DNA from 2 places in the Sphingomonas sp. PL20 genome. Region 1 is predicted to be linked to the other one. Evidence: riboswitches for the same ligand, from Rfam matches in the RefSeq annotation. Region 1 holds a riboswitch; the other holds the start of a gene.
What was found. Region 1 has a riboswitch for cobalamin ahead of H4W01_RS01700 (TonB-dependent receptor plug domain-containing protein). Riboswitches for the same ligand answer to the same signal wherever they lie in the genome.
Positions count from the first base shown of each region.

Region 2: linked by a shared signal. The riboswitch ahead of cobW (cobalamin biosynthesis protein CobW) and the one ahead of H4W01_RS01700 (TonB-dependent receptor plug domain-containing protein) in region 1 are both predicted to bind cobalamin.

Region 1 covers NZ_JAGINH010000002.1:320,478-334,932, reverse strand. The annotation lists gene H4W01_RS01740 (acyltransferase family protein) at 149-1,324, shown strand; gene H4W01_RS01735 (hypothetical protein) at 1,682-1,864, shown strand; gene H4W01_RS01730 (hypothetical protein) at 2,476-2,760, shown strand; gene H4W01_RS01725 (thymidine kinase) at 2,769-3,347, shown strand; gene H4W01_RS01720 (site-2 protease family protein) at 3,364-4,068, shown strand; gene truB (tRNA pseudouridine(55) synthase TruB) at 4,065-5,078, shown strand; gene rpsO (30S ribosomal protein S15) at 5,098-5,367, shown strand; gene pnp (polyribonucleotide nucleotidyltransferase) at 5,543-7,903, shown strand; cobalamin riboswitch at 8,043-8,259, shown strand; gene H4W01_RS01700 (TonB-dependent receptor plug domain-containing protein) at 8,439-10,382, shown strand; gene H4W01_RS01695 (ArsR/SmtB family transcription factor) at 10,474-10,827, shown strand; gene arsC (arsenate reductase (glutaredoxin)) at 10,824-11,264, shown strand; gene H4W01_RS01685 (arsenic transporter) at 11,264-12,544, shown strand; gene H4W01_RS01680 (TonB-dependent receptor domain-containing protein) at 12,594-14,455, opposite strand, start outside.
Region 2 covers NZ_JAGINH010000002.1:4,574,939-4,589,393, forward strand. The annotation lists gene cbiE (precorrin-6y C5,15-methyltransferase (decarboxylating) subunit CbiE) at 1-761, opposite strand, end outside; gene H4W01_RS21750 (cobalt-precorrin-6A reductase) at 760-1,515, shown strand; gene cobJ (precorrin-3B C(17)-methyltransferase) at 1,485-2,243, opposite strand; gene cobI (precorrin-2 C(20)-methyltransferase) at 2,240-2,971, opposite strand; gene H4W01_RS21765 (precorrin-8X methylmutase) at 2,968-3,597, opposite strand; gene H4W01_RS21770 (cobalamin biosynthesis protein CobG) at 3,597-4,733, opposite strand; gene cobN (cobaltochelatase subunit CobN) at 4,730-7,999, opposite strand; gene cobW (cobalamin biosynthesis protein CobW) at 8,009-9,046, opposite strand; cobalamin riboswitch at 9,227-9,455, opposite strand; gene H4W01_RS21785 (HoxN/HupN/NixA family nickel/cobalt transporter) at 9,530-10,588, opposite strand; gene H4W01_RS21790 (glutaminyl-peptide cyclotransferase) at 10,712-11,479, opposite strand; gene H4W01_RS21795 (helix-turn-helix domain-containing protein) at 11,476-12,039, opposite strand; gene H4W01_RS21800 (DUF6456 domain-containing protein) at 12,131-12,604, shown strand; gene H4W01_RS21805 (DUF2855 family protein) at 12,626-13,705, shown strand; gene dapF (diaminopimelate epimerase) at 13,743-14,455, shown strand, end outside.

The DNA.
Region 1 (14,455 bases):
CGTTATTGCCAAAGCGTCAGCTCGCGCGCACAACTCCAGCCAGTAAGAGAATCACTGACATATCGGGGGATAGTGTCACGGATTCCCGCGAGGTAATAGCAGTTGATCTGGAGCTTGCCTTCCGCTCCTCGACGCATGACGACGGCTCATGCCTATATACCGCAACTGGATGGACTGCGGTCGCTGGCGATACTGTCGGTTCTCTTCTGGCATGCCGCATTGCGCGTTTGCCGTTACATCGATCTCGTCAACAGTCATCCCGTCTCGGGGGGGGGCGACGCATAGCCTTACAAACCTGTACTTTGCCTTTCCCCACGGCGAGGTCGGCGTTGCACTTTTCTTCGCGCTCAGCGGGTTCGTCATAGCGCCATCGCTTACGACGCGACCGCAGAAGGAGCACTGGGCAAGGACTTTCTACCGAAGGCGCTTCGGGCGGATCTATCCCCCTTACGCGATCACGCTGCTGTCATGCTGGGCGATCGTGGCAGGGCTTGGTCTTACCCGCCACGCCGGACCCGATCCCCTGGGCTACGCAGCGATCCTCGGGCTCGGCTTTATGAACGGGATCGTCCGCGATACGCCGTCGCCGTTCAATCCACCGATGTGGTCGCTTGAGGTCGAGGCGCAATTCTATATTCTTGCCCCGCTGATCGGCGTCGGGCTCGCACGGGTTCGGGCGGGTCCACAGCGGATCGTGCTGCTCGCGGTCTTCGCCGGACTTTGCGTCGCGGCGTCGGCGATGCTCGATGTCCGATTAGGATTCGATGGCCGTTTCCGCTTCGGGCTGCTGGCCCATGCTCATTTGTTCCTGATCGGGATGCTGCTGCGCGAACGGTATCACCATCCGGGCCGCCTTGCCGTACGACACACCGGCTATGACACGCTGTTTCTTGCAAGTCTTGCAGGGATGATTTTTGTAGGACGTGAGATAACGCGGGTCGACACACGGTTCGGCGGTGGGTGGGCCGATGTCGCGGCGCAGGCCGCGCTCTCGATTGTGATCATCGGCACGTTCCTGGGCGGCATCCACGGCCCCCGCGCCAGCCGGTTGCTTGCAAACCGATGGGTCGGCGCGTTGGGCGTAATGTCTTTCTCGATCTATCTCATTCATATCGTCGTAATGGAGGCCTTGGCGACGATCCTTCCGCGGATCTTACCCATGACCGTGACGTGGCAGCTATATGTCGTCTGGATCCTTCTCCTGTCAGGATCGGCGACCCTGGCGGGCATGGCGTTCTTCCTCACTGTGGAGCGACCGACACTGGTATCGCTTCCCCGCACCATGTTAAGGCAGATGCTATCGCCTCGCCGCGAGGTAGGATAAAGTCGCATGACAGTCTCTTTCGCGATAGAAGTATCCTGATGGCGATCGGCATATTCTGGCTGCTCTTCGTGATCGCCGTGCTGAGCGCCGTGCAGTTCAGCGTGTAGCTGTTTTTCGTGAGCATATCCTTCCACATGCTTGCCGTTATCCCGATGGACATCAGGGGCGGGATCACTTTCGTCCCGATGTCACTGTTCGCGCCGCTGATCGGAATCAAACTGCTGGTCGCGATGCCGCGGCGGTGCAGGACCTGTTGTTCGATTGGCGCAAGCTCGGGTTGCTGACCGCGACGTGGCTGGTCGGCCTTGCCGTCACCACATCCGCCCCCTTTTTTTCGCGGGGACGTCAGTCGTAGAGTTGAACACCGGAAACATCGCTCCGCTTCAGTTCCGGCCGTCGAACCTGTCGCAAATCCTTTACCTGACGTCGTCCTGCCTGACCGTGGTCAGTTTCTGCCTGTTGCTTCAAAATGCTGAAGGGCAGAAAGTTTTCGCGCGGGGGTTGGTGCTGGGCAGCGTGACGGTGTCGCTGTCGGACTAGTGGACGTGGCGACGGCGGGGACCTCGCTCTCGCCGCTGCGCACGGCGACCTATGTACTGCTCAACGACAATCTCGTGGGGACGATGCGCCGCGTCATCGGTTTCTGTTCGGAAGCGTCGTCGTCCGGCGGACTTACCTTAGGGTTTGGTTTGGTTCGGCAATGCTATGCCTCAGGCCTGACAGGTGATCGGTGGGGCATGGCGGCTGTTCGATTATCCGATCGCGCTCGTTACCCTGACCTTCGCGTTGCTTTCGACCTCGTCCGGGACCTATATCGGCTTAGGAGGGCTGATGCTGCTGTTCTTGGGGGATTACCTCTATAGAATGGTTGAAGCCAGATCAGCGCCCACTTGCGGCGCGAAAGCCGTGGCCTTGGTGTCCTCGTTTTTATCGCTACCAAGCGTCATCATCCTGCGATGGGAAGCCGTTGAACAGGTCGCCCAGTTGATCGACGGAATCGTCCTTCAGAAAGGGGCAAGCACGTCTTACGAGACGCGCGCTATGTCACCAGCGGGAGTCCCGAAGCATGGCGCGGGACGGGCGGCTATGGCGTCAGAATCGGATCGACGCTCGCTTCCTCCTACCCCGCGATCGTGCTCGCTTCGATCGGCTTGCTCGGCACGGCATTGATGCTCGGGTCCATCGCGATCTGCTTCCTCCGCCGCCTCCCGCGTGGCAACCCGGCGCTGGCAACGCTCGTTTCCGGTGCACGCATTTGCTTTCTGGCCATTTTCATTCCCTCACTGGGCGCAGGAACGTTGATCGATTCCGCGCCATTCAACGCGATGTTCTTCGCCGCGATGGCGATCACTCCTTTCGTCCTGCAACCCGAGCCGTGGCAGCGAGCGCCGCGCTTGCGCGATCCGGCGCTCGCGCGCGCGACGATTGGTTCGTAAAGGGCCTAATGGCCAAACTCTATTTCTACTACGCCTCGATGAACGCGGGCAAATCGACCAACCTGTTGCAGGCCGATTTCAACTATCGCGAACGCGGCATGCGCACCGTGCTGTTCACCGCCGCGATCGACGATCGCTTTGCCGCGGGCACGATCACCTCGCGCATCGGGCTTGCCGCCGATGCGATCGCGTTCGAGCGCGATACTGATCTGGTCGCGGTCGTCACGCGCGAAGGGGAAGCGCCACCGGCCTGCGTCTTGGTGGATGAAGCGCAATTCCTGACCGCAGCCCAGGTTGACCAACTCGCCACGCTGGCGGATTTCCACGGCATTCCCGTGCTGGCTTATGGCCTGCGCACCGATTTTCTCGGCACTCTGTTCGAAGGTTCGGCGCGCCTGCTGGCGATTGCGGATTCGCTGATCGAAATCAAATCGGTCTGTGCGTGCGGGCGCAAGGCGACGATGAACTTGCGCGTCGGGGCGGATGGCCGCGCGATTGCGGCGGGCGCGCAGACCGAGATTGGCGGCAACGACCTGTACATTGCGCTGTGCCGTCGCCATTTCAGCGAAGCGCTCGCCGCCGCCTGATTTCGAACGGACCCCCATGACCGACCCCAACTTGCCCTACACCATCGCGGTGTGGCTCATTCCCCTCGTCATCGCGATCGTGTTTCACGAAGTGGCACATGGCTATGTCGCGCGCCTGTTCGGTGATCACACGGCCGAACGGCTTGGTCGCCTGACGCTCAATCCGCTGCGCCATGTCGACCCGATCGGCACCGTGGTGCTGCCGATGGTGCTGGCGATCGCGCACGCGCCGATCTTCGGCTGGGCCAAGCCGGTGCCGGTCGATGCACGGCGGATGCGCAACCCGCGCCGCGACATGGTGTTGGTCGCGCTGGCAGGCCCGGCGACCAATTTCGTGCTGGCGACGCTGACCGCGCTGACGCTGGCGGGCCTTTTGTTCCTGCTGCGCGGTGTTCCCGCGCCAGTGCCGCCCTTCACACTTTCCCGCTTCGCAGTCGACACCCTCGGCAATTTCCTTCAGGTCAACGTCTTCCTCGGCATCTTCAACCTGATCCCGCTGCCACCCTTCGATGGCGGGCATGTCGTGCAGGGAATGCTACCGCGCGCCGCCGCAATCCACTATGCCAAACTGGCGCGCTACGGCTTTCCGCTGCTGATCGTGTTGCTGTTCGTCCTGCCGATGATCAGCCCGCAGGCCGACATCGTGCGCCGCCTGGTCGCGCCCATCGCCGGCGCCGCCACCGACTTTTTCTTCGGCATCGCCAATCTGGGCGTCGCATGACCGGCTTGCATGGCTGGCTGATTCTCGACAAGCCCTTGGGGCTTGGGTCGACCCAGGGCGTATCGGCGGTGAAGCGCGCGCTGCGTGCCGCTGGCTATGATGCGAGCAAGCGCGGCATCAAGGTCGGGCATGGCGGCACACTCGATCCGCTGGCGACCGGCGTGCTGCCGATCGCGCTGGGCGAAGCGACCAAGCTCGCCGGGCGGATGCTCGACAGCGACAAGGTGTATGATTTTACGATCGGGTTCGGGGTGGAGACCGACACGCTCGATCTGGAGGGCAAGGTCATTGCCGAGAGCGCGGTGCGCCCCACCCTCGGCCAGGTCGAAGCGGTGCTGACGCGTTTCACCGGCCCGATCGAGCAGGTGCCGCCAGCTTACTCAGCGCTCAAGGTGGATGGCGAGCGCGCTTATGATCTCGCGCGGGCTGGCGAAACCGTGCTGCTGGCAAGCCGGGCTGTGACGGTGCACGCCCTTTCCTGCCGTCACCCCGGCCCCCTCGACGAAGCTCGGGACAGGCTTGTGCCGGGGTCCACCATGTCCCAGACCGATGCCCGAGAGGATGGGTGGACCCCGGCACAAGGCCGGGGTGACGGAGAAGACCGGCTGGACTCCATCACCCTCACCGCCCACGTCTCCAAAGGCACCTATATTCGCAGCCTCGCGCGCGACATCGCGCTCGCGCTTGGCACGGTCGGTCATGTTACAATGCTCCGCCGCACCAAGGCCGGGCCGTTCACGCTCGACCACGCAATATCGCTGGACAAACTGGCCGATTTCGGTAATGCGCGCACCCTTGAACACAATCTCCTGCCGTTGAGGGCGGGGCTGGACGACATCCCGGCTCTATCCCTCTCCCCCGATCAGGCAGGGCTGCTCCGACAAGGGCGGGTGTTGATCGGGATCGCCGCAGATGATGGCCAATACTTCGCGACGCTGGACGAAAGTCCGGTCGCTTTGGTGGAGGTTCAGGACCGCGAGGTCCGCGTCATTCGCGGTTTCAACCTGTGACGATGTCGAAGGAAAGAATATGACGATCACTGCAGAGCGCAAGAATGCGCTCGTCAAGGAACATGGCCGCGTCGAAGGCGACACCGGCAGCCCCGAAGTCCAGATCGCGATCCTCACCGAGCGTATTCGCAACCTGACCGAGCACTTCAAGGGCCACAAGAAGGACAATCACTCGCGGCGCGGCCTGCTGATGATGGTCAACAAGCGGCGCTCGCTGCTCGACTATCTCCGCCACAAGGACGGCGCGCGATATACCGACCTCATCGCTAAGCTGGGCCTGCGCAAGTAACGCGACCAGTACGGAAACGGCGCCCTCGCGGCGCCGTTTTCATATGTCCCTCTTTCGCCATTCCGCACTCCGGCGGCATGGCAGGGGAGCCACGAAAGGCTCCAAACCGCGCGGGTCGGCTTAACCCGCACAGTGGCCCCGTCGGCATCCGGCCGGCGGTGTTGAAGGAAAAAAGATGTTCGATACCAAGACCGTGACCACCGAGTGGGGTGGCAAGACGCTGACGCTGGAAACCGGCCGCGTCGCGCGCCAGGCCAATGGTGCCGTTATGGCAACGCTCGGCGAAACCGTGGTGCTCTGCGCCGTGACCGCCGCCAAATCGGTGAAGGAAGGCCAGGATTTCTTCCCGCTGACCGTTCACTATCAGGAAAAATATTCGGCTGCCGGCCGCATCCCCGGTGGCTTCTTCAAGCGTGAGCGCGGCGCGACCGAAAAGGAAACGCTGGTCAGCCGCCTGATCGACCGCCCGATCCGCCCGTTGTTCCCCGAAGGGTTCTACAACGAGATCAACGTGATCTGCCAGGTGCTCAGCTATGATGGCGAGAATGAGCCCGACGTGCTCGCCATGGTCGCCGCCTCGGCTGCGCTGACCATTTCGGGCGTGCCGTTCATGGGCCCGATCGGCGCAGCGCGCGTCGGCTATGTCGATGGCGAATATGTGCTCAACCCGACGCTCGACCAGGTCAAGGAAGGCGATCTCGATCTCGTCGTCGCCGCGACCGGTGAAGCCGTGATGATGGTTGAATCCGAAGCCAAGGAGCTTTCCGAAGAGGTCATGCTCGGTGCCGTGCAGTTCGCGCACACGGCGTGCCGCGAAGCCGTCAACCTCATCATCGATCTGGCCGAACAGGCTGCTAAGGATCCGTGGGAAATGGCCGCTCAGGCTGATCTCTCGGCCGCCAAGGACAAGCTCAAGAAACTGATCGGCAAGGACATCGCCGCCGCCTATAAGGTGACCGACAAGTCCGAGCGCTCGAACCTGCTCAACGCCGCGCGCGCCAAGGCCAAGGAAGCCTTTGCCGATGCCGCCCCGCAGGACCAGATGGCCGCGCAGAAGCTCGTCAAGAAGCTCGAAGCCGAAATCGTCCGTGGCGCGATCCTGAAGGACGGCCAGCGCATCGACGGCCGCACCACCACGCAGATCCGTCCGATCGAGGCGATCGTCCACTTCCTGCCGCGCGCGCACGGCTCGGCGCTGTTCACGCGTGGCGAGACGCAGTCGATCTGCACCACCACGCTCGGCACCAAGGACGCCGAGCAGATGATCGACGGCCTGACCGGCCTGTCCTACGAAAACTTCATGCTGCACTATAACTTCCCGCCTTACTCGGTCGGTGAAGTCGGCCGCTTCGGTGCGCCGGGCCGTCGTGAAGTCGGCCACGGCAAGCTCGCCTGGCGCGCGCTGCACCCGGTGCTGCCGTCGAAGGACGAGTTCCCCTACACGATCCGCGTTCTGTCGGACATCACCGAGTCGAACGGCTCGTCGTCGATGGCGACGGTGTGCGGCGGTTCGCTGTCGATGATGGATGCCGGTGTGCCGCTGAAGCGCCCGGTTTCGGGCATCGCCATGGGCCTGATCCTGGAAGGCAAGAAGTTCGCGGTTCTCTCGGACATTCTCGGCGACGAGGATCATCTGGGCGACATGGACTTCAAGGTCGCAGGCACCGAAGCCGGCATCACCACGATGCAGATGGACATCAAGATCGCCGGCATCACCGAAGAGATCATGCGCAAGGCGCTCGAACAGGCCAAGGAAGGCCGCGCGCATATCCTGGGTGAGATGAACAAGGCGCTGTCGTCGACCCGCACCGAGCTCTCGGCGCATGCCCCGCGCATCGAAACGCTGCAGATCGACAAGAGCAAGATCCGTGAAGTGATCGGCACCGGCGGCAAGGTGATCCGCGAGATCGTCGCGCAGACCGGCGCCAAGGTCGACATTGACGATGAGGGCCTGATCAAGATCAGCTCGTCCGACACCGCGCAGATCGAAGCTGCGATCAAGTGGATCAAGGGCATCGTCGAGGAAGCTGAAGTCGGCAAGATCTATGACGGCAAGGTCGTCAACCTGGTGGACTTCGGTGCGTTCGTGAACTTCATGGGTGGCAAGGACGGTCTCGTCCACGTCTCCGAAATCAAGAACGAGCGCGTCGAGAAGGTCGCGGACGTCCTCAAGGAAGGCCAGGACGTCAAGGTCAAGGTCCTCGAGATCGATCCGCGCGGCAAGGTGCGCCTGTCGATGCGCGTCGTCGACCAGGAAACCGGTGCCGAGATCGAAGACACCCGCCCGGCGCGTGAACCGCGCGAAGGTGGCGATCGCGGTCCGCGCGGCCCGCGTCGCGATGGTGACGGCGGCCGTGGCCCGCGTGGCGATGGCGGCGGCCGTGGTGATCGCGGCCCACGCCGTGATGGCGACGGTGGCCGTGGCCCGCGTCGCGATGGCGGCGGCGAGCGCGCACCGCGTGCAGAGCGTTCGGGCAATGACGACGGCCCCGCGCCCGAGTTTGCACCCGCCTTCCTGACCGGTGATCGCGACTAAAACCTCCGGTTCTTACGGAGAAAGAAGGGGCTCGGAGCGATCCGGGCCCCTTTTTCGTAAATTGGCAGCCCGCAAAAGGCGGTTGGTTTATGACGCGCGCTGCCCTATCCCCGAACCGCGCGATGCAGCCTTTTCGGGTTCGTCGCGCATTCGCGCCGGTAACGGGAATGCAGTGCGCACGATCCGTGCAAATCTGCAGCTGTCCCTGCAACTGTAAGCGGCGAGTATGACGCGCATGTGGAACCGACGGTTCCGCAGCCACTGGGGAAGCCCGCCACCTTGGCGGACCACCTGGGAAGGCGCGCATCGTGCGATGACCCGTGAGCCAGGAGACCGACCGGCGCGGGTCGCTCTTGCCCGGCTCATGGGATTGGCCAGGCGCGAAACGATTTTCGTCTGAGCGACGAACGTGCGGCTGGGGCCGCATCGGGGGGCGGTGCCGGGCGCTTATGCGTCCGTCCGGTGGCGTGTCCCGACCGTTCGCAGCGGAAGCCCCGGTCCTTGTCGCTCGACGCCCAAGGGACTCGTTTACGCCATGAAGACTCTGCTTTCCTCGGCCGCGCTTGCCGCGCTGCTGCTCCCCGCCACCGCCTTCGCTCAGGTCGCCCCCGATCCGGCACCCGCGCAAACCACCGACGACGAGTCGGCCATCGTCGTCACTGGCATCCGCTCCACCGTCACCCCGCTGCGTGCGGATCAGATTGGCGGTTCGGTCACCGTGCTCGATACCGATGCGCTCGACCAACGCCAGACCCGCGCCGTGTCCGACATCCTGCGCGATGTCCCCGGCGTCGCCGTCAGCCGCATCCCCGGTCAGACGCAAGTCCGCCTGCGCGGGGCCGAGGCCAACCACACGCTGGTGCTGATCGACGGGATCGAAGTGTCCGACCCCTATGCGGGCGAATTCGATTTCGGCACGCTGATCGCAGATGATGTCGCGCGCGTGGAAGTGCTGCGCGGGCAGCAAAGTTCGATCTACGGCTCCGATGCGATCGGTGGCGTGATCCACTATATCACGCTCACCGGGCGTGAGGCCCCGGGTGTCAGCGCACGCGTCGAAGGCGGTTCGTTCGGCACGGTCAACGCGGCAGCCCGGATCGCGGGCGTATCGGGCACATTCGATTATGCGCTGTCGGGCACGCTCAACACGACCGACGGCACGCCCAATGCGCGCGGGGGAACGCGCAATCTTGGCAATGACTCGGGCGCGGTGTCGTTCAAATCGACGTGGTCGCCCGCATCCAATGCGCGCCTCACCGCCGTCGCGCGCTATGCCCGCACCCAGGCCGATTTCAACGACAGCGACAGCAACCCGGCCAGCAAGACCTTTGGCTATACGATCGACACGCCGGGCGCGCATTTCATCAACGAAGCGGTTTACGGCCTGCTGCGTGGCGAACTCGATTTGCTCGACGGCAAATGGACGCAGGCGCTGACCGGGCAAATCGCCGACACCACGCGCAATGGCTATGGCGCGACCGCGCGCACTTATGGCGACACGGGCCAGCGGCTGAAGGGCTCGTATGAGTCAACGCTCAAGCTCAACCAGGGCGCACTGCATCACCAATTGACCGTCGCGGTCGATGTCGAGCGCGAGCGCTATCGCAATACCGATCCGACCGGCTTTGCTTTCACCGGGCGGCGGCAAGTCGACAATGTCGGCATCGTCGGACAATATGACCTGACGCTCGGCGAACATGCCGCGTTCGGCGCCTCGCTGCGGCAGGACCTCAACAACCGCTTTCAGGACACCACCACCTATCGCGTGCAAGGCAGCTATCGCTTCGACAGCGGCACGCGGGTTCGCGCAGCGGCCGGATCGGGCGTGAAGAATCCAGGCTTTTACGAACTCTATGGCTATAGCGACGGGCGCTTCATCGGCAATCCGGGTCTGAAACCCGAACGCTCGGAAGGATGGGAAGCCGGGATCGAGCAGAGTTTCGTCGACGGCCATGTGCTGATCGGCGCGACCTATTTCGACAGCCGCCTGTCGGATGAAATCTACACCATTCACCCCGCGCCAACGTACGTGGCGACACCCGCCAACCGCACCACCAAATCGCGCCAACACGGCGTCGAGGCGTTCCTCAACGCACGCATCGGCACCGCGTGGCGGATCGACGCCGCTTATACCTATCTCCACGCCCGCGAGAATGGCGTGGAAGAAGTGCGCCGCCCGACCCATATCGCCAGCGTCGCGGTCGGCTGGCGCGCACCGCACGATCGCTTCGGCTTCACCGCGGTCGCACGCTACAATGGCGACACCAGCGACGTGGCCTATACCGATCCCTCTTATGTCCCGGTCACGGTGCGGCTGCACGATTATGTGCTGCTCAACCTCAATGGCGATGTGAAGCTCAACCGCCATTTCACGCTGTTCGGCCGGATCGAGAACCTCAACAACGCGCATTATGAGGACGTGTTCAGCTTCACCAATCCGGGCCGCGCCGTTTACGGCGGTGTTCGCGCACGCTTCTGAGCTCCCGCTCCGTCATCCGGGCACTGCCCCGGATGACGGAGCGCCATAGCAGCACCCTTGCAGCGCTCCATAGTTCCACTATAGTGGAATTATGGAAATAGCGAACGCCGTCGCCGCTTTGTCCGCGCTCGCCCATGCCGGGCGGCTCAGCGTGTTCCGTATGCTGGTCCAGGCCGGTCCTGAAGGGCTTGCAGCGGGCGAAATCGCGCGGCGGCTGGACGTTCCCGCCAACAGCTTGTCGACCAATCTCCAGATCCTGTCGCACGCGCAATTGGTATCGAGTCGCCGCGATGGGCGTTCGGTCATCTATTCCGCGCGGCACGACAGCATGGCGAACTTGCTCGAATATCTCATGGAGGATTGTTGCGGGGGCAATCCGGAGATTTGCGGGCAGTTGGCCGACACCGTGCTGCGCAGCCGTTGTACTGAGGAAGGACACGCATGACCGACCCGATCGCCATCGATATCATCGTCTATCACAATCCGGCCTGCGGCACGTCGCGCAACACGCTGGCGATGATCCGCAACGCCGGGATCGAGCCGCATGTCGTCGAATATCTCAAGACGCCGCCATCGCGCGCGCTGCTCGAGCGGTTGATCGCGCGCGCCGGAATGCGCCCGCGCGATTTGCTGCGCGAAAAAGGTACGCCCTATGCTGAGCTTGGCCTGGACGATGAGAGCCTGAGTGACGCCGCGCTGGTCGATGCGATGATCGCGCATCCGATTCTTATCAACCGCCCGCTGGTGGTGTCGCCGCTCGGCGTGACGCTTTGCCGCCCGTCCGAACGGGTGCTGGACTTGCTGCCGACACCGCAACACGGTGCGTTCGCCAAGGAAGATGGCGAGCAAGTGATCGACGCGCACGGCCAGCGCGTCGGCTGATGCTTATCGCCGTTCTGATCTTTCTCGCGACGATTACGCTCGTCATCTGGCAACCCCGCGGACTCGGCATTGGCTGGAGCGCGACGGCGGGCGCGGTCGTCGCGCTTGCGACCGGAACCATCGGTCTCGCCGACATTCCGGTTGTGTGGAACATCGTATGGAATGCGACGGGCGCGTTTGTCGCGATCATCCTGATCAGCTTGATCCTCGATGCGGCGGGATTCTTCGAATGGGCGGCGTTGCACGTCGCGCGCTGGGGCGGCGGCAACGGCAAAAGGCTGTTCGCGCTGGTGGTGGTGTTGGGGGCGGCGGTGTCGGCGCTGTTCGCCAATGATGGGGCCGCGCTCATCCTGACCCCGATCGTCCTCGCGATGCTGCGGGCGCTGGGTTATGGCGTCAAGGCGACGCTGGCGTTCGTGATGGCGGCGGGCTTCATCGCTGATACCGCCAGCGTGCCGCTCGTGGTGTCCAATCTCGTCAACATCGTCTCGGCCGATGTCTTCAAGCTGGGCTTTGCCGATTATGCGTGGGTGATGGTGCCGGTCGATCTGGCCGCGATCGCGGCGACGCTCGCGGTGCTTCTGCTGTTCTTTCGGCGCGACATCCCGTCCGATTACGATGTTGCACTGCTCCGCACGCCCGGGGACGCGATCAGCGACCGCGCGACCTTTCGCGCCGGGTGGGGCGTGTTGGCGCTGCTACTGGTCGGGTTCTTCCTGCTGGAACCGCTCGGCGTGCCGGTCAGCGCGACGGCTGCCGTCGGCGCGGTGGTGTTGATCGGCATCGCGGCGCGGGGCGGCACCATTGACACCCGCCAGTTGATCCGCACCGCGCCGTGGCAGATCGTGGTCTTCTCGCTCGGCATGTATCTGGTCGTTTATGGGCTGAAAAACGCCGGGCTGACCAATGGGCTCGCGCTGCTCCTGGATCGCACGGCGCAGAGCGGGCTTTGGGGGGCCACCTTCGCGACCGGCATTCTTGCCGCGCTGCTCTCTTCGGTGATGAACAATTTGCCGACGGTGCTGATCGGTGCCCTGTCGATCGACGCCACGCACGCGACCGGCGCGGTCCGGCAAGCGATGATCTACGCCAACGTCATCGGCTGCGATCTGGGGCCCAAGATTACGCCGATCGGTTCGCTCGCCACCTTGTTGTGGCTGCACGTGCTTGGGCAAAAGGACGTGCGGATCGGCTGGGGCTATTATTTTCGGGTAGGCATCACGCTCACGACGCCGATCCTGCTGGTGACGCTTGCGGCGCTGGCGATACGGTTGGGGTGATCGATCGAAAGGGCGGAGGGAGCACATCAGTGCTCCCTCCAAGGATCGTTCAGAAGTTCGCCGTGAAGCCAACCGCGAGGTTGCGACCCAGGCTGTCATAGCGTGCCGGGATCGTGTTGTTGCGCGCCAGGCTGATATTGTACGAATTCGCCAGGATCGGCGGGGCCTTGTCGAGCAGGTTGTTCGCGATCAGGCGCAGGCTGTAGCGCTTGGCAATGTTGAACGTCAGCGCGAGATCGAAGTAGCTGACCGGGGCGATATAGCCGAAGGTCTTCTGCACCCGATCAGGCGTGCCGCCGATCGCCGGATCGCCCGAATTGTTGGCGCTGGTGAGCGACCCGACATAGCGCCAGTTGAACGAGGCGTTGAAGCCATCATCGGGCGTTACATAGGTCGCGCGCATCCCATGGCTCCACTTCGGCAGCAACTGGCCACAGCCATTGCCGTAATAACCGGCGCAATTGCGCTCGGGCTGCAGCGGCGAATCCTGGCCACCGGCGAAGGTGGTCAGCGAGCCGTTAAAGCTCAGATCCATCCGGCCAACCTTGCCCAGACCCAGCGCATATTGCGACTGGAAGTCCCAACCGCGCGCGATCGAGAAATAATAGTTGGTCGTACCGGCGCGGATGAAGCCGCTGGTCGGGTTGGTGCCGGCCGCCGCATAGAGCGTGCCATTGGCGGCGCGCACGATGCCCGAGCAGAAGAACGGATCGCCGTTCGAACGCAGGCAGCCATCGGTATAATAGCTGTCGTCATTATAGCCGAGCGAGTTGTTGATCTTGATCCGATAGCGATCGACCGAGAACACCAACCCTTTGACGAAGCGCGGCTTCAGGATGATGCCATAGGTCTGGGTATAGGCCGTTTCCGGCGCAGCGGTGAAACCACCCGAACGGACCGTGCACTGGTCGTTCGGGCACAGCAGCGTTGCGCTGCCATAGAGCGAATCGGACAGGCCGGTTGCGCGGCACACTTCCTTCGACGCGAGCGGCGCGGTGGTGGTGATGGTCTTACCCGGATTGGCAGGGTCAGCAATCTGACGCGGCACGGGTGCGCAGAAATCGTTCTGCGACCCGCCCTGACGCGAATAGCTGATGTTGCTGGCCTGATACGCTTCGACCACGGTCGGCGCGCGCTGCGCCTTGTTGAAGGAGGCGCGGAACACGATGTCGCGAACCGGCGCGTACAACCCTTCCAGCTTCCACGTCGTGAATTTGTCGGGGTTGGAGCTGTATTTGGACAGACGCCCGCCGGCATTCACCTGAAGCTCTTCGATGAAGGGCTTGTGCTGCACCAAAGGTGCCTGAAGCTCGATATTGCCTTCCCAGACATGCTGGCGGAGGTCGGCATCCGATCCGCCATTGTCGGCCCGGAATGCCGCATTCGCGGTCGAGAACTGACGATCCTCGCGATATTCCACACCCGCCGCAAAGGCGAGCCCCTGCTCGGCAAAGGGTGACTTGATGCCATATTTGCCGAGGTCGCCGGTCACGTTGGCGAGCACATCGTACAGGATGCCAACGGTGGTCTGCTTCTCGGCCGCGAGACCGCTATACAGATAGTTGACCAGCGCCTGGTTGCTGTTCCCCGCCTTGAACGCATCGAACGGGACGCAATTCTTGTCGGTCCCATCGACGACCGAGGCGCAGGTCGGCGTGCCATTGACGTTGACCACGTTGAGCGAGCGGTTGACGTTGGCAAATTGCGGCAGCGAGGCGGGCATATAGTCCTGCTGGTTGCGCGCATAGACGCCGCCAATGTCATAGGTCCATGCATCGCCGATCTTGCCGCGAACACCGCCGGTCGCGCGAATGCCGCTATTGACATAGGTATCGGTCAGATACGGCACGTTGAAACGATAGCGCACATCGAGCGGCGCGAGCGTCGCGGTTCCGGCCGCAGCCCCGCAAA
Region 2 (14,455 bases), 4.3 Mb from region 1:
GGGGCCAGCGCCGACAGCGTCAGCGCCCGGATCGGGCGCTTGGTGATTTGGCCATCATGGTCGAACAGCGTGTCGGGTACGCCCCACGCGCGCGGTATTCCGTCGCCGGTGCCCGCGCATTCCACCGCCACCGCGACCGGATGGGCGATATCGGTGAAATCGAGCGTATCGGCCTGCGTTGAACGGACGCGTTCGTCGGGTCCGCCCAATGCCTCCAGCACGTGCAACCGCGACGCGCCGAAGCCATAGCCGCGTAGCATAGCGGCCAGCGCCGCAACCGCAGTGCCGTCGCGGACCAGCACCACCAGGCGTGCGCGCGCGGCGAGGTGCGGGCGTATCCGTTCCAACGGCGCGGCATGGAGACCGAGACAGACAGTGTCCTGCACCGCCCAGCCCAGGCGCGCGGCGGCGAGACTGAAGGTGGAGGGCGTTGGATGCGCCACCCATTCATCGCGCGACAGGTGCCGCGTGATGCTGCTGCCCGCCCCGAACCAGAACGGATCGCCCGAGGCGAGCATCACCACCTTTCGACCGCGATGCGTCAGCAACGGCGCAATGCCGTCGGCAAAGGGCACTGGCCATTCGATTACGGGGCAGCTAATCCCCGGGAAGAGCGACAGATGCCGGGCCGATCCGATGACCAGCTCGGCCTCTGCCAATGCCATCTGGCTGGCGGGCGAAAGGCTATCCGGGCCTGCCGCCCCGACGCCCACAATCGTCAACCACGGCTGGTGCCGAAGCTGCGGAGCCGTTTCAGCCATGCGCAATGTCCTTTTGCTGGGCGGCACGACCGAGGCGAGCGCGCTCGCGGTACTGCTGGCGGCAAACGGCATTGCGGCCACGCTCAGTTACGCCGGGCGGACGCAATCCCCCCGTCCGCAACCCGTGCCGGTGCGTGTCGGCGGCTTTGGTGGGGTTGCCGGGCTGGTCGCCTATCTGCGCGCGCAGCGGATCACGCATCTGGTCGATGCGACACATCCGTTTGCCGCGACGATGAGCGCCAACGTCATCGCCGCGGCGCGTCTGGCGGGAATTGCCCATATCGCGCTGACCCGGCCCGCCTGGGTGCCGGGCGACGGTGATCGCTGGAGCCATGTCGCCGATAGCGCCAGTGCGGTGGCAGCGCTGGCCGGGCCGCCCCGCCGCATCCTGCTGGCGCTGGGGCGGATGCACGTCAACGCCTTCGCCGCGCAGCCGCAGCACCACTATCTGTTGCGCTTCGTCGACGTGCCGGATCAGCCACCGCTGCTGCCGCACCACAGCCTGATCGTCGATCGCGGGCCGTTTAGCGTCGATGGCGATACCGCTGTGCTGCGCGATCAGGCGATCGACCTGGTGGTGTGCAAGAATGCGGGCGGAAGCGGGGCCGAGGCCAAGCTGATCGCCGCCCGACATCTGGGCGTGCCGGTGCTGATGATCGATCGCCCGGTCCTGCCCGAACGACGCGAAAGCTGCGATCCGGCGGCGGTGCTGGACTGGCTGCTTCATGACAGCGCCGCCGAACGCGGGGTGTAGAGAAACGCGCCGTCGGGACGCGCGATCGTCCGCGTCTGGCTCGACCCGACGATCACCATCGTGCGCATATCGGCCATATCGGCGCGCGCCTGCCCGAGCGGCACGATCTGCAGATGTTCCTCTGGCGTCGCGACCGCGCGGGCGAACAGCACCGGGCGCGCATCGCCACATGCCGCGCGCAACACCGCCAGCACGCGGGCAAACCCCTCGGGTCGGGCTTTCGAGCGCGGGTTGTAGAAGGCCATGGCGAAATCCGCCTCTGCCGCCAGCCGCAGCCGTTTTTCGATCAGCGCCCAGGGCTTGAGATTGTCCGACAGGTTGATCGCGCAGAAATCGTGGCCAAGCGGTGCCCCGGCGCGCGCGCTGGCGGCGAGCATGGCGGTAATCCCCGGCAGGACGCGGATATCGAGATCGCGCCAACTTGTCGGGCCTGCTTCGACCGCCTCGAACACGGCCGATGCCATGGCGAACACGCCGGGGTCGCCCGAGGACACCACCACCACCCGCCGCCCCTGCGCCGTCAAGGCCAAGGCGTGTGCGGCGCGGTCCAGCTCCACGCGATTGTCGGAGGGGTGCAGCGTCAGCCCGGCGCGTGGCGCGACGCGCGCGACATAGGGGAGATAGCCGATCACATCGCTTGCGCTGGCCAGCGCCGCCGACACTTCCGGGGTGATCAGCGCCTCGTCGCCCGGACCCAGGCCCGCGATGCAAAGCCAGCCGCCGCTCATGGCCTGCGCCCCTGTCCGTGGATCAGCAAAATCGAGAAATAGGGCGTGACGCTGTCGGCCTCGGCCAACCGCGTGACTTTCTGCCCCGGCATGGCGGCATGTTCGACCAGCCACGCCGCCTCCGCGCGCCCGGCGGCGGTGACGGCGCGGCGCAGCTTGGCCAGATTGCGCCCGATCTTCATCACCACCAGCGCATCGGTATCGCGAATGCGGCGGACCAGTTCGTCCTCGGGCAAGGTCGCCATCGCGACCGTCAGCACATCGTCGCCCCAGGTGATCGGCACGCCCGTCGCGGTCCACGCCCCGGCCATGCCGGTAATCCCCGGCACCACCTCTACCGGCACCACGCCCGACAGACGCGCATGCAGATGCATGAACGATCCGTAGAAAAACGGGTCGCCCTCGCACAGCACGACCACGTCCGCGCCGGTTTGCGCCAGCGCGGTCAGGCGCGTGCTGCAGTCGGTATAGAAAGCGGCCAGGCAGGCATTGTAGCGCGGGTCGCTCAGCGGGATTTCGGTCGTTACCGGATATTCCATCGCCAGCTCGATCGCGTCGGGGCGCAGCATCCCCTCGACGATGCGGCGGGCCTGTCCGGGTCGTCCGGCCTTGCGGAAATAGGCGACATGGCTCGCGCCGCGCACCAGCCGGTCGGCGCGCACGCTCAACAGGTCGGGCGCGCCGGGGCCGAGCCCGACGCCGTGGATGGTACCCACCCGCGCGCTCATTCGGCGCGGCTCGCGAGAGCGTTGAGCGCGGCAACGGTGATCGCGCTGCCGCCGAGCCGCCCCGCCACCACGCAGCACGGCACCGGCTGTACCGCCCATAAGGCCGCCTTGGATTCGACCGCGCCGACAAAGCCGACCGGGCACCCGATGATCGCGGCGGGACGCGGACAGTCCGGGTCTTCCAGCATGTTGAGCAAGTGGAACAAGGCGGTCGGGGCATTGCCGATCGCGACCACCGCGCCTGCCAAATGCGGCCGCCACATCTCCAGCGCTACGGCCGAGCGCGTATTGCCCATCGCCCGCGCGAGATCGGGCACATGCGGATCGTGCAGCGTACACAGCACCGGATTGGAGGCGGGCAAGCGCGCGCGCGTAATACCCTCGCTCACCATGCGCGCGTCGCACAGGATCGGCGCGCCCTCCGCCAGTGCGGCGCGGGCTGTTTGGACAAAGCTGCCCGAAAAACGGATGTGGGGGGCGAGGTCGACCAGGCCCGAGGCGTGGATCATGCGCACCGCGACCGGTTCTTCCTCGGCGGTAAACCGGGCAAGGTCCGCCTCGGCGCGGATCGTGGCGAAGGACTGGCGATAGATTGCCGCGCCGTCGGTTTCATAGAGGTGCGGCATCACGTGTTTCCAAAATAAGCGAGCAGCGCGTCATGGTTGAGCGCCGTGCGCACCGCCGGAGCCCCGGCGCGCGCGTTGAGGGAAAGATCGTAAAGGCCGTCGCGCCCGGTCACCGTGACGTCGGCGGCGCGTTGCGATGCGCAGCCCTTGGCGCAGCCCGACACATGCAGCCGACCGCCGATCAAAGGGGCCAGTCGGGCGGCGAGGCTGCGGGTTTCGACGCTTGCTTGCGGGCAATATGGGGCACCGGGGCAGGCATCGGCGCGCAGCACGGGGTCGTCCGGGTCCGCCAGCATGGAGTGCGGTGGCGGCAGGTCACTCGGTCCCTCAACCAGCAGCAGCCGCCACGGCGTAAGGCGGAGCGCGGTGACCTCCGACCCCGGCGCGACAAGATCGGCAAGGCTCTCCGCCGTGACTTGGCCGAAGGGCAGGCCCCAGGCCACGCCCCGCATCCATGACCCCGGCGCAAGCGGCGCGCGCGAGGGGGAGGGCGGCACGGTGCCGATCGCCCAGTCCGGCACTGCCGCCCTGTGCCGCGCCATCCGTCCGGCCGCCGCACCGCCACTGTCGACGAACCACTGCGCCAGCGCGATCAACGCGGCGGCCTCGCCACCGCGGGGCACCGCAACCCCGGTTGCACGGCCATCGGCGCGTAGGATCAGCGCCCCATCGACGGCGCGTTCGATGCGGAAATCGCCGGTCTCCACGCCGAGCGCGCGTGCGGCTCCGGCATCGATGACGAACCCGACCTTGCCCGGCAGCTCGGGTAGGGAGCCCAGGCGCGCGATCAGATCGCAGGCGATGCGGTGGGTGTCGTCGTTCTCCTGCCACTGCGGCGCGACCAGGATCGTCCGCCGCTGTTCCCGTGCGGCATCGGCATCGACCAGATCCAGCGCGATCAGGGCCTGCAAGAGCGGCTGCCAGCCATCTTCCGACACACCGCGAAGCTGGAGGTTGGCGCGCGACGTAAGGTCGATCACGCCGCTGCCATAAGCGATCACCGCCGCGCACAGCCCGCGCACCTGATCTGCCGTCAACCGGCCAAGCCGGGGCTTTACCCGCACCAGCAGTCCATCGCCCGAGCGCATCGGTCGCCACGCATCGGGGCACCAGCCCTTGATGGTGAAGGCGCTCATGCGACCCCCTGCAATTGCGCGAGGATCGAATTGCGGCGCGTCGGCCACAGCCCGGCGGCATGCAGGGCGGCGAAGCGCGCCTCCATCGCTGCCAGCGCGCCCGGATTGTCGCGCTCCAGAAACGCCCGCACCTCGGCTTGGCCGAGCGTCGCATCGTAATAAAGGTCGAACAGATGTGGCGGCACGCTGGCCGAGAGGTGGGCGAACGTGCCCAAATGATCGAGCGTCGCCGCCAGTTCCGCCCCGCCGCGAAAGCCGTGCCGCAGCATCCCCGCCACCCAGCCCGGATGCGCGGCGCGCGCGCGGACCACCCGCGCCAACTCCTCGGTCAGCGTGCGCGCAGTCGGGCGGGCCGGATCGCGATGATCAAGATGATAGAGCGCGACAGAGCCCTGCGTGAGGGCTTTGGCAGCGGCGAACCCCGCCATATGCGCGGCATAGTCGGCGGCCAGCAGCAGGTCGGTTTCGGGCAGGTCCTGGAGATGGACAAAGGCATCCGCTTTCGCGATCCGATCGCGCAACCCGTCCGCATCGGCCCGCGTCTGTCCGTTGGGCAGATCGAGCGGATGCGACGATGCAGCGAGCCACGCCTCGCCCGCCGCGCGACGCGCATCGTCGGTATAGTGATCGACCGTATCGCCGAGCCCCACGCCATAAACGCCTGGCTGCGGCCCATAAACTCGCGCCGTCGCGGTTCGGCCGACAAACGGATTCCAGTCGGCGGGCTCCTCGCGCTCGGCCAGCGCGCGCACGGTTTGCCCGAACAGCACCGGCAGCGTGGGGAAGGCATCGCGGAACAGCCCGGACACGCGCAAGGTCACGTCGATGCGTGGATGGTCGAGCAGCGCGAGCGGCACGATCTCGATCCCGCTGACGCGCTCGGAAGTGGAATCCCAGACCGGCTTTGCCCCCAGCAGATGCAGCGCCATGGCGAATTCCTCGCCCGCCGTGCGCATTGTCGCCGATCCCCACAGATCGACGATCAGTCCGCGCGGATAGTCGCCATGGTCCTGCAAGTGGCGGCGGATGAGTTCTCGTGCCAGCACCACGCCCTGGTCGTGCGCCGACCGCGACGGGATCGCGCGCGGGTCGATCGTGTAGAGGTTGCGCCCGGTCGGTAGTACGTCGCTGCGCCCGCGATACGGGGAGCCGGACGGCCCCGCCGCGATGCGCCGCCCGGCCAGCGCCGCCAATAGCCCGGCCCGCTCCGCCGCCCCCTGCGGCCCGCGACCGAATATGTGCAGGCCATCGGTGAACTGGCTCTCCTTCACATCGCAGACAAAGCGATCGATCCGGGTGATCGCCTCGGACAGCGTCGTCGCCCGATCCAGGCCAAGCTCGGCCTCGAGCCCCAGCGCTTCCGCTTCGGCGCGAATATCGGTCTGCAAGCGGTCGCGCCGCGCCGGGTCGAGCCCGTCGGCATTGGAAAATTCGTCGAGCAGCGCCTCGATCCGCCCGAGCCCAGAGCCTGTACCGGACGGGGCCAAAGGCGGCGGGACATGGCCGATCGTGACCGCACCGATGCGTCGCTTGGCCTGCGCTGCCTCGCCGGGATCGTTGACGATGAACGGGTAGATGCAGGGCACAGGCCCGACCAGCGCCTCGGGCCAGCACGCATGCGACAGGGCAACGGATTTGCCCGGCAGCCATTCCAGCGTGCCGTGCGCGCCGACATGCACGATCGCATCGGTCCCAGCCGCGCGCAGCCACAGATAGAAAGCGACATAGCCATGGCGCGGGCAGCGGGTGAGGTCGTGATAGTGCTGATCGCGATCCGCATTATCCCCGCGTTCCGGTTGCAGCGCCACCAGCGTGCGCCCGGCGCGTACCGCCGCGAACTGGAATACCCCGTCCACCAGTGCCGGATCGGCTTCGGGTTCGCCCCACGCTGCGGCCAGATTCTGTCGCAAAGCCTCGGGCAACGCCGCCAGCGCGCGGCGATACTCGGTCAGCGGCCAGGTCAAAAAGTCGGAGGGAAGCACCGCAGCTAGGTCGTCGCGCGTCGCTGCGTCATATCCCGCGCTGGCCAGATCGGCCAGAATCGCCTCGGCCGATGCCAGCGCATCCAGCCCGACGGCATGCGCCATTTGATAGGCCTTGCCGGGATAGGTGGAGAGGATCATCGCCACCTGCCGTTCGCTGGCGGCCTTAGCCGCCAATGCCGTCCAGCCAGCCACTCGGTCTGCAATCGCCGCGATCCGTTCGGGTTCGGCACAATGCGCGGTGCGGGCAAATTCGAGCAGCGGATCGCGCGTGCCCGCTTGCTTGAAACTGGCGACGCCCGCGAACAGCCGACCGTCGATTTCGGGCAGCACAACATGCATGGCGAGATCGGCTGGGGACAGTCCGCGCGTGCCGTCCGCCCAGGCCGCCCGCCCGGAGGTGGCCAGCGCCACTTGAAACACCGGCACCCCCGCCGCGTCGAGCGGGGTTTCGCCAGCCTCGTCCCGCGCCGAAAACGCCGTCGCGTTGAGGATCGCCACGGGTGCCAGCGGAGCAATCCATGCCGCGATCTGGTCGCGCGTCTGCGGGTGCTTGAGCGACGGGCCGAACAGCGACAGCGTCGCAAAGCCGCGCTGTTCCAACGCGCTATGCAGTGCCGCGAAGGGGGCAAGGTCCTGCGCCGCCAGATAGGCGCGGTAGAAGACGAGCAGCACCAGCGGCCGATCAGGATCGCGCGCAAACATTGCTGGATCGACCACACCCAAATCGGGGTGCCAGCCGCCCGCCATCGGCAAGGGCCTGGGCGCGACCGTGTCGTCCCAGCACAACCCTGCGGCGCGCGCCAGCAGCGCCAGCGCGGCACCGCTCGCCTCAGGCCCGCCCTCATCGCAGAGGCGCGCAAGATCCCGCAGAGTTTGCGCCGGCACCGTGGACACAGCGTCCAATCGCGCATCAGGTCGGCCATCGGCGGGCAACACCGCGAATGCGATCCCCTGTGCCCGCGCGATCCGTTCGACCTGTTGCAGGCCGTAACTCCAATAGGGCATGCCGCCGATCAGCCGGACAAGGACCGCCCGTGCACTGCTCAGCGTCCGCTCGACATAGGCATCGACCGAAAGCGGATGCCCAAGCGCGGCGAGGTTGGCCAGCCGCAGCGATGGCACCGCCTGGCCGGACCTTCGCGCGCTGTGCCACGCGCCCGCGAAGGCACCAAGGTCGCTGTCCGAAAAGGACAGGATGACCAGGTCAGCCGGGCTCTGCCCCAGATCCTGCGGGATCGCGGCTTCCTCCAGACCGTGGCTTTCGCGGAACAGGATGTGCACGGTCTGGCCTCAGCCGACCAACACCGTACGCAACGCCTCGCCATCGATATGGTCGCGCTCGGCAATGACGACCAGCGTGGTGCGGCGCGCTTCGCCTGCCTGCCACGGACGATCATAATGATAACGCACGCGCGCGCCGACCGCCTGCACCAGCAGCCGCATCGGCTTGCCTGCGACCGCAGCATAGCCCTTCACGCGCAAGATCTGGTGTTGTTGCGCGATTCGTTCGATCCGCGCGGCCAGATCGGCGGGATCGGCGATTTCGCCAATGTCGAGCACTATGCTGTCAAAGTCGTCATGCTCATGATCGTCGTCGCCATCGTGATGCGACGGGCGCGCGGCGATGTCGTCTTCGGCGGCGGCACCGAGCCCCAGAATCACGCGCGGATCGACGACGCCGTCGCTCAGTTCGAGGATGGGCACCGGTCGCGGTGCCTCCGCCATGATGACCGCACGCGCCGCCGCCACGCCGTCTGGGCCGGCCAGATCGGCCTTGGTCAGCAGGACGATGTCGGCACAGGCCAATTGGTCCTCGAACACTTCGGACAGCGGCGTTTCATGGTCGATGCCGGGGTCGGCGGCGCGCTGCGCCTCCAGCGCCGCCAGATCCGGCGCGAAGCGGCCTGCCGCCACCGCCTCGGCATCGGCCAGCGCCACCACGCCGTCGACGGTGATCCGGCTGCGGATCGCAGGCCAGTCGAACGCCTTCAACAAGGGTTTGGGCAAAGCGAGGCCGGAGGTTTCGATCAGGATATGGTCGGGCCGCGGATCGAGCGCCAGCAAGCGTTCGACCGTGGGAATGAAATCGTCGGCGACGGTGCAGCAAATGCAGCCATTGGCCAGCTCGACGATGTTTTCCGCCGGGCAATCGGGAATGGCGCAGCCCTGGAGAATGTCTCCGTCAATGCCGAGCGTGCCGAATTCATTGACGACGACCGCAAGCCGCCGCCCGTCGGCGTTGCGGATCAGGTGCGTAATCAGGGTGGTTTTGCCGGCCCCGAGAAAGCCAGTGACAATGGTGACGGGGATCTTGGAAAGATCGGACATGGTACATCTCCCCGCGCCAGGACGAACACAGGACGGGGCTTGCCGGCGCAAAACCGGTCGGCGTGCGCCCCGGACCGACGCGAGAGCGCCCGTGGCCGCACGACCGTGCAGCCCCAGCCGCACAGTTTCGTCGCCCAGACGGAGAAGTACCGTGCCAAGACCATCCCCTGGATCTGGGCAAGAGCGACCGGTGCACTGGCAGGTCTCCTGGCTCACGGGTCACCGTTTGATACGCACCTTCCCAGAGCCCCACCTGCGTGGTTTTCCAGTGGCTGCTCCCGCAAAGGGGAGACTTGCGCATCGCACTATCCGCTTACAGTTGCAGGGACAGCTGTGGATTTGGGAGCACGCTCCCGCACCACATTCCCATTCAAGCCCCTCGCGGGGCACCGGTGCGATCATGAACTCCCGGATTTTTGCCGGGAATTCGCGTGTGGCTTAACCGAGTTTGCGGGCAATGCCAATCCGATACGGTGGTCGGCGTCAGCCCGGCAGGCGGACCTCGATCTCGTCGAAGCGCTTCCAGCGATAGATGCCGAAGCTGACGATCCAGCACAGGACGAACAGGCCGATGATCGCAAAGCCGATCGTGTTGAACTGCTCGCCCAGCCGCGCCGCCGTCTCCCACGGCCAGCCGACCAAGCCGAGCTTCCCGCCGATCAGCGCCATCGCCTCGATGCCGCCAATCACGATCGCGACGACTGCCGACATCAGCGTGATCGTGATGTTGTAATAGAGTTTTCGGATCGGCTTGACGAACGCCCATTCATACGCCCCCAACATGACGACGCCGTCGGCGGTATCGATGAGCGCCATGCCGACCGCAAACAGCAGCGGCAGCACCAGGATGGCGCCGATCGCCGTGCCATCGGCGGCCTGTTGCCCCGACAGCCCGAGGATCGCGACCTCGGTCGCGGTGTCGAAGCCCAGCCCGAACAGGAAGCCGAGCGGGGCCATGTGCCACGGGCGGTTGACCAAGCGGAACATCGGTCGAAACACCCGCGCCAAGATGCCGCGCCCGGCCAGCAGCAAGTCGATATCTTCATCGACATAGGCACCGCCCGCGCGGACATGGGCAAAGGTCTTCCACACCGCGCGCAGGATGATGAGATTGGTCGCCGCGATCGCGAACAGGAACCCTGCCGACACGATCGTGGCAACGGTCCCGCCAATTTGCTTGAGCTCGGCCATGCTGGCGAGTGCGCTCGCCGTCAGCGCGACCGCGACCGAGGCGATCGCGATGATCCCGGAATGGCCGATCGCGAACCAGAAGCCGGTGGTGACCGGGCGCTGGCCATCCTGCATCAGCTTGCGGGTGACGTTGTCGATGGCGGCGATATGATCGGCATCGACTGCGTGGCGCAGCCCCAACCCCCAGGCGAGCAGCGCGGTGCCCAGCATCAACGGGCGTTCGTGGAACACGCTGAACGCCCAAATCCACGCGCCGACATTCGCCAGGGCCAGGGCCGTGAACAACCAGCCGATGCGACGGCGCAGGCCATCCTGACGGGGCGGGGACGAAGCTGACGATGCGTGCGTCATACCGAACAGACCCTTTTTCAACCGCTTGGGTCCCGACGCGCGGTCGCCCTTCAGACGCGAATCGCCGCTACCGCCATTTCCTGCTGGATGGCAAGAGCCGCACCAAAACGACGATTGGCGGGATCACGGAGCCTTTGGCCGCGCGATCTCGAACAGTGTCGGCCAGTTTTTGCCGGTGACATAGAGCTTCCGGGCCGCGCGATCATAGGCGATGCCGTTTGCGACCGAATTGGGGTCGGTCAGTTGCACCTGCGCCAGAAGCGGGGACAGGTCGATGAAGCCGAGCACCTTGCCGCTGACCGGATCGATCCGCGCGATGTAGTGCGTCATCCAGATATTGGCGAGCAACTCGCCATCGACATATTCGAGCTCGTTAATCTGGTCGAGCAAGCGGCCGTTGATCGTCACCGTGACCCGCCGGATAACCTTTTGGGTGACGGGATCGAGAAAGCGCAGCACCGGCGTGCCGTCGGACAGGATCAGGTCGTGTCCATCATCGGTCATCGCCCAGCCTTCGCCGCTATAGCGAAATCCGCCGGTGCGTTTGAGGTCCGGAAGCGACCAGCGGTAGCCCTGTCCGCCATGCCAAGTGACGCTGAACAGGTGTTGCTTCCACGCGACGATGCCTTCGCCAAACAGGTTTGGGGGGAGTTTTACCCGCGCGAGCACCCGTCCACTGGGGAGATCGACGCGGCGAATGTCCGATTGCCCCTCGCGCCCGGTGCTTTCGTAGAGCACGCCGTGGTCGATCAGCAGACCTTCGGTAAAGGCGCTTGTGTCATGCGGGTAGCGGTTGAGGATCTGCGCCGTGGTGACGGGTGGCGGCGGTGCCGGGGCGGGAGCCGCGCCTTGCAGGGCGAGGAGCGCGGCGAAGAGCAGGGTGCGGATCATAAAACGCGAACCAATGTAACGGCGGTGGCGATCCATGGCGGATCGGTGACGACTTGCTGGCGGGCACCGGGGCCGAGCGGGAGCAGGTGGAGCTTTCCGTCCTCGCGCCCGATCAGGCGCGCGAACTGGAAACGGCCGGCCGGGCGCGGGACGAGCACATCGCGGTTGAGCGCCTGGGCGAAATCCGCCGGTGGAATACGCAGGCACCAGATGGTGTCGCCAGCACGATAGTCCCCCACGCCCGCCTGGACCGACACCGCGACATGTTCCGGCACGGGGGCGGGGGGGATGACGGTCGCCGGGCGCTTGGGGGCATGTGCCCCGCTGGTATCGAGGATCGCGGCGACGGCGATATCGGCGCGGTCGGGCAAGGTGACGAGATCGGCGGCACGCACGCCCAGCGCTGCGGCGATCCGGTTGAGCCAGCCGACCGAGACGGTGCGGGTGCCGGTTTCCAGGCGACCGATCGTCTGCGCGGTGGTGGGCGGCACGCATGCGCGTGCGACATCGTCCAGCGTCATGCCCTTGGCGCGGCGAACTTCACGGATCGCGGTGATCATGTCAGCCCTCTAACCAAATCGGTTTTCGCTGTCCTACATCCGCGCCGCCATGGCAACGCTTTTCGCGAACCTGCGGCGAGAGGAAATGGTGATGCGGGAACTGGTGGAGCGAGCGATCGATGCGTGCGGCGTGGTGGGCGATGGGGCGGCACCGCGCCCGCATCGGTCGCGGCGCAGCGTTACGGTGCATATTGGCGAATCGCCGCTCGGCTGGCTGCGCGCGCATGGCAAGGTCGATGCGCGGCAGTTCGAGGCGGGCGAGCGCTTGCGCGCCGATTATGAGATGGCGGCACTCGCCCCGCGCGTGACGATGCAATGGGCCGCGCGGGTGGATGGCGGGGCGAGCGGGCTCGATCCTACGCTCGCGCAGATCGCCGCCAAACGGCGTTTCGATGCGGCGATGGCGGCGCTGGGCAGTGGCTTGCGCGATGTCGCATGGCGTGTGGTGTGCGCGGGCGAAGGGCTGCCGGTCGCCGAGCGCGCGCTGGGCTGGCCGCAGCGCGCGGGCCGGCTCGTGCTGACACTGGCGCTCGACCGGCTGGGCGACCATTATGGGTTGGGATGAGGTGAATCACTTGGGGGGACCATGCCGATCAAGCGCGAGATGATGGTGCGGCGCGATGCGCTGACGCAGGTGGCGATCAACGAGACGCTGGCACCAGAGCCGGGCGAGGGCGAAATCCTGCTGCAGATCGAGGCGTTTGCGGTGACCGCCAATACCGTGACCTACGGCGTGGTCGGCGCGCAGATCGGCTATTGGAATTTCTTCCCCGCGCCCGAAGGCTGGGGGATCGTGCCGGCCTGGGGCTATGCCCGCGTGATCGCCTCGCGCGTTGCAGAGATTGCGGTGGGCGAGCGGGTCTATGGCTTCCTGCCGATGGCGTCGCATCTGATCGTGCAGCCGGGCAAGATTTCGGCGGGCTTGTTCCGCGACATGGCGGCGCACCGCCAGCCGATGAGCGCGGTCTACAACCAGTATCGGCGGCTCCAGGCCGACCCCGCGCATGACGCGGCGGCGGAGGATTTGCGGATGCTGTTCGAGCCGTTGTTCCTGACCAGCTTCCTGATCGAGGATGCGCTGCGCCGTGCGGGCTATCACGGTGCCGACACTGCGGTGCTGACCAGTGCATCGAGCAAGACCGCGCTTGGTACCGCGTATGTGCTGCGCGCGCGCAGCCCGCAGCTGCGGCGGATCGGCCTGACCAGCGCGGCGCATGTCGGTTTCGTCGAGAAGACCGGGCTGTATGACGCGGTGCTGGCCTATGATGCGATCGATGCTCTGGCGGGCGTTGGCGCTGCGGTGCTGATCGATTTTGCGGGCAATGCGGGGTTGCTGCACGCGGTCTATGCGGCACTGCCCGAGCGCGTGGCGGCGTGCCTGCGGGTGGGCGTGACGCATCATGACACCGGCGGCGAGACCGGGCTGCTGCCAGGGCCGAAACCCGTGTGGTTCTTTGCCCCTGACGCGGCGACGGCACTGATCGGCGAGATCGGCCAGGACGGGTTCAACGCGGCGGTCGCGGCAGAGTGGAGCGGCTTTGTCGCCACGGCGGCGGGGCTGGTGCAGGTCGAGCATGGCGACGGCGTCGAGGCGTTGCAGCGAATCTGGCGCACGCACGTGGCGGGGCAGGCCGCGCCGGACACCGGCTTCGTCGTGCGGCTGTAGCTATCGTCGCGCGGGGCCGCTCGCTATGAGGGCGGCCATGCAGATCGATTTCATCAAATGCCACGGCTCGGGCAATGATTTTCCGCTGGTGGATGCGCGCGCGCTGACGCTGGACGACGAGAGTTGGGCGCGGATCGCGGTCGCGCTGGCGGACCGGCAGGGGAGTGTCGGCGGTGACGGGCTGTTGCTGCTGACGGCGGGCGATGCGTCCCACGCGCTGGGTTTTCGCATGTTCAATTCCGATGGCAGCGAGGCGGAGACGTGCCTCAACGGCGTGCGCTGCGTCGCGCGCGCGGGGTTCGAGGCGCTGGGCATCACCGAAGCGGCGATGCGGTTGCAGAGCTCGACCGTCTCAGTGTGGCGCGACCCCGATCTGGCACCGGGTGTGGTGACGATCCGCGAACTGGCGGGGCCGGTCGATCTCGACGTGACGCGCTGGCCGATGGCGGTGGGTGCCGACCGCATCGTCGAGGCACCGATCGCGGCCTTGGGCAGCGCGCGCGCCTTTACCGCCGTCGCCATTCCCAATCCGCATCTGGTGAGCTTTGTCGATACGGTCGATGAGGGGGAACTGGTCGCGCTCGGCGAACGCTGCGAGGCGGCACCCGATTGGCTGCCCAACCGCGCCAACGTCTCCTTCGTCGAACTGCGCGGCGACAATGCCGTGTTCGTGCGCACTTTTGAGCGTGGGGTGGGGCTGACCGACAGTTGTGGCAGCGCGATGGCGGCGTCGACCTATGCCGCCTGCCT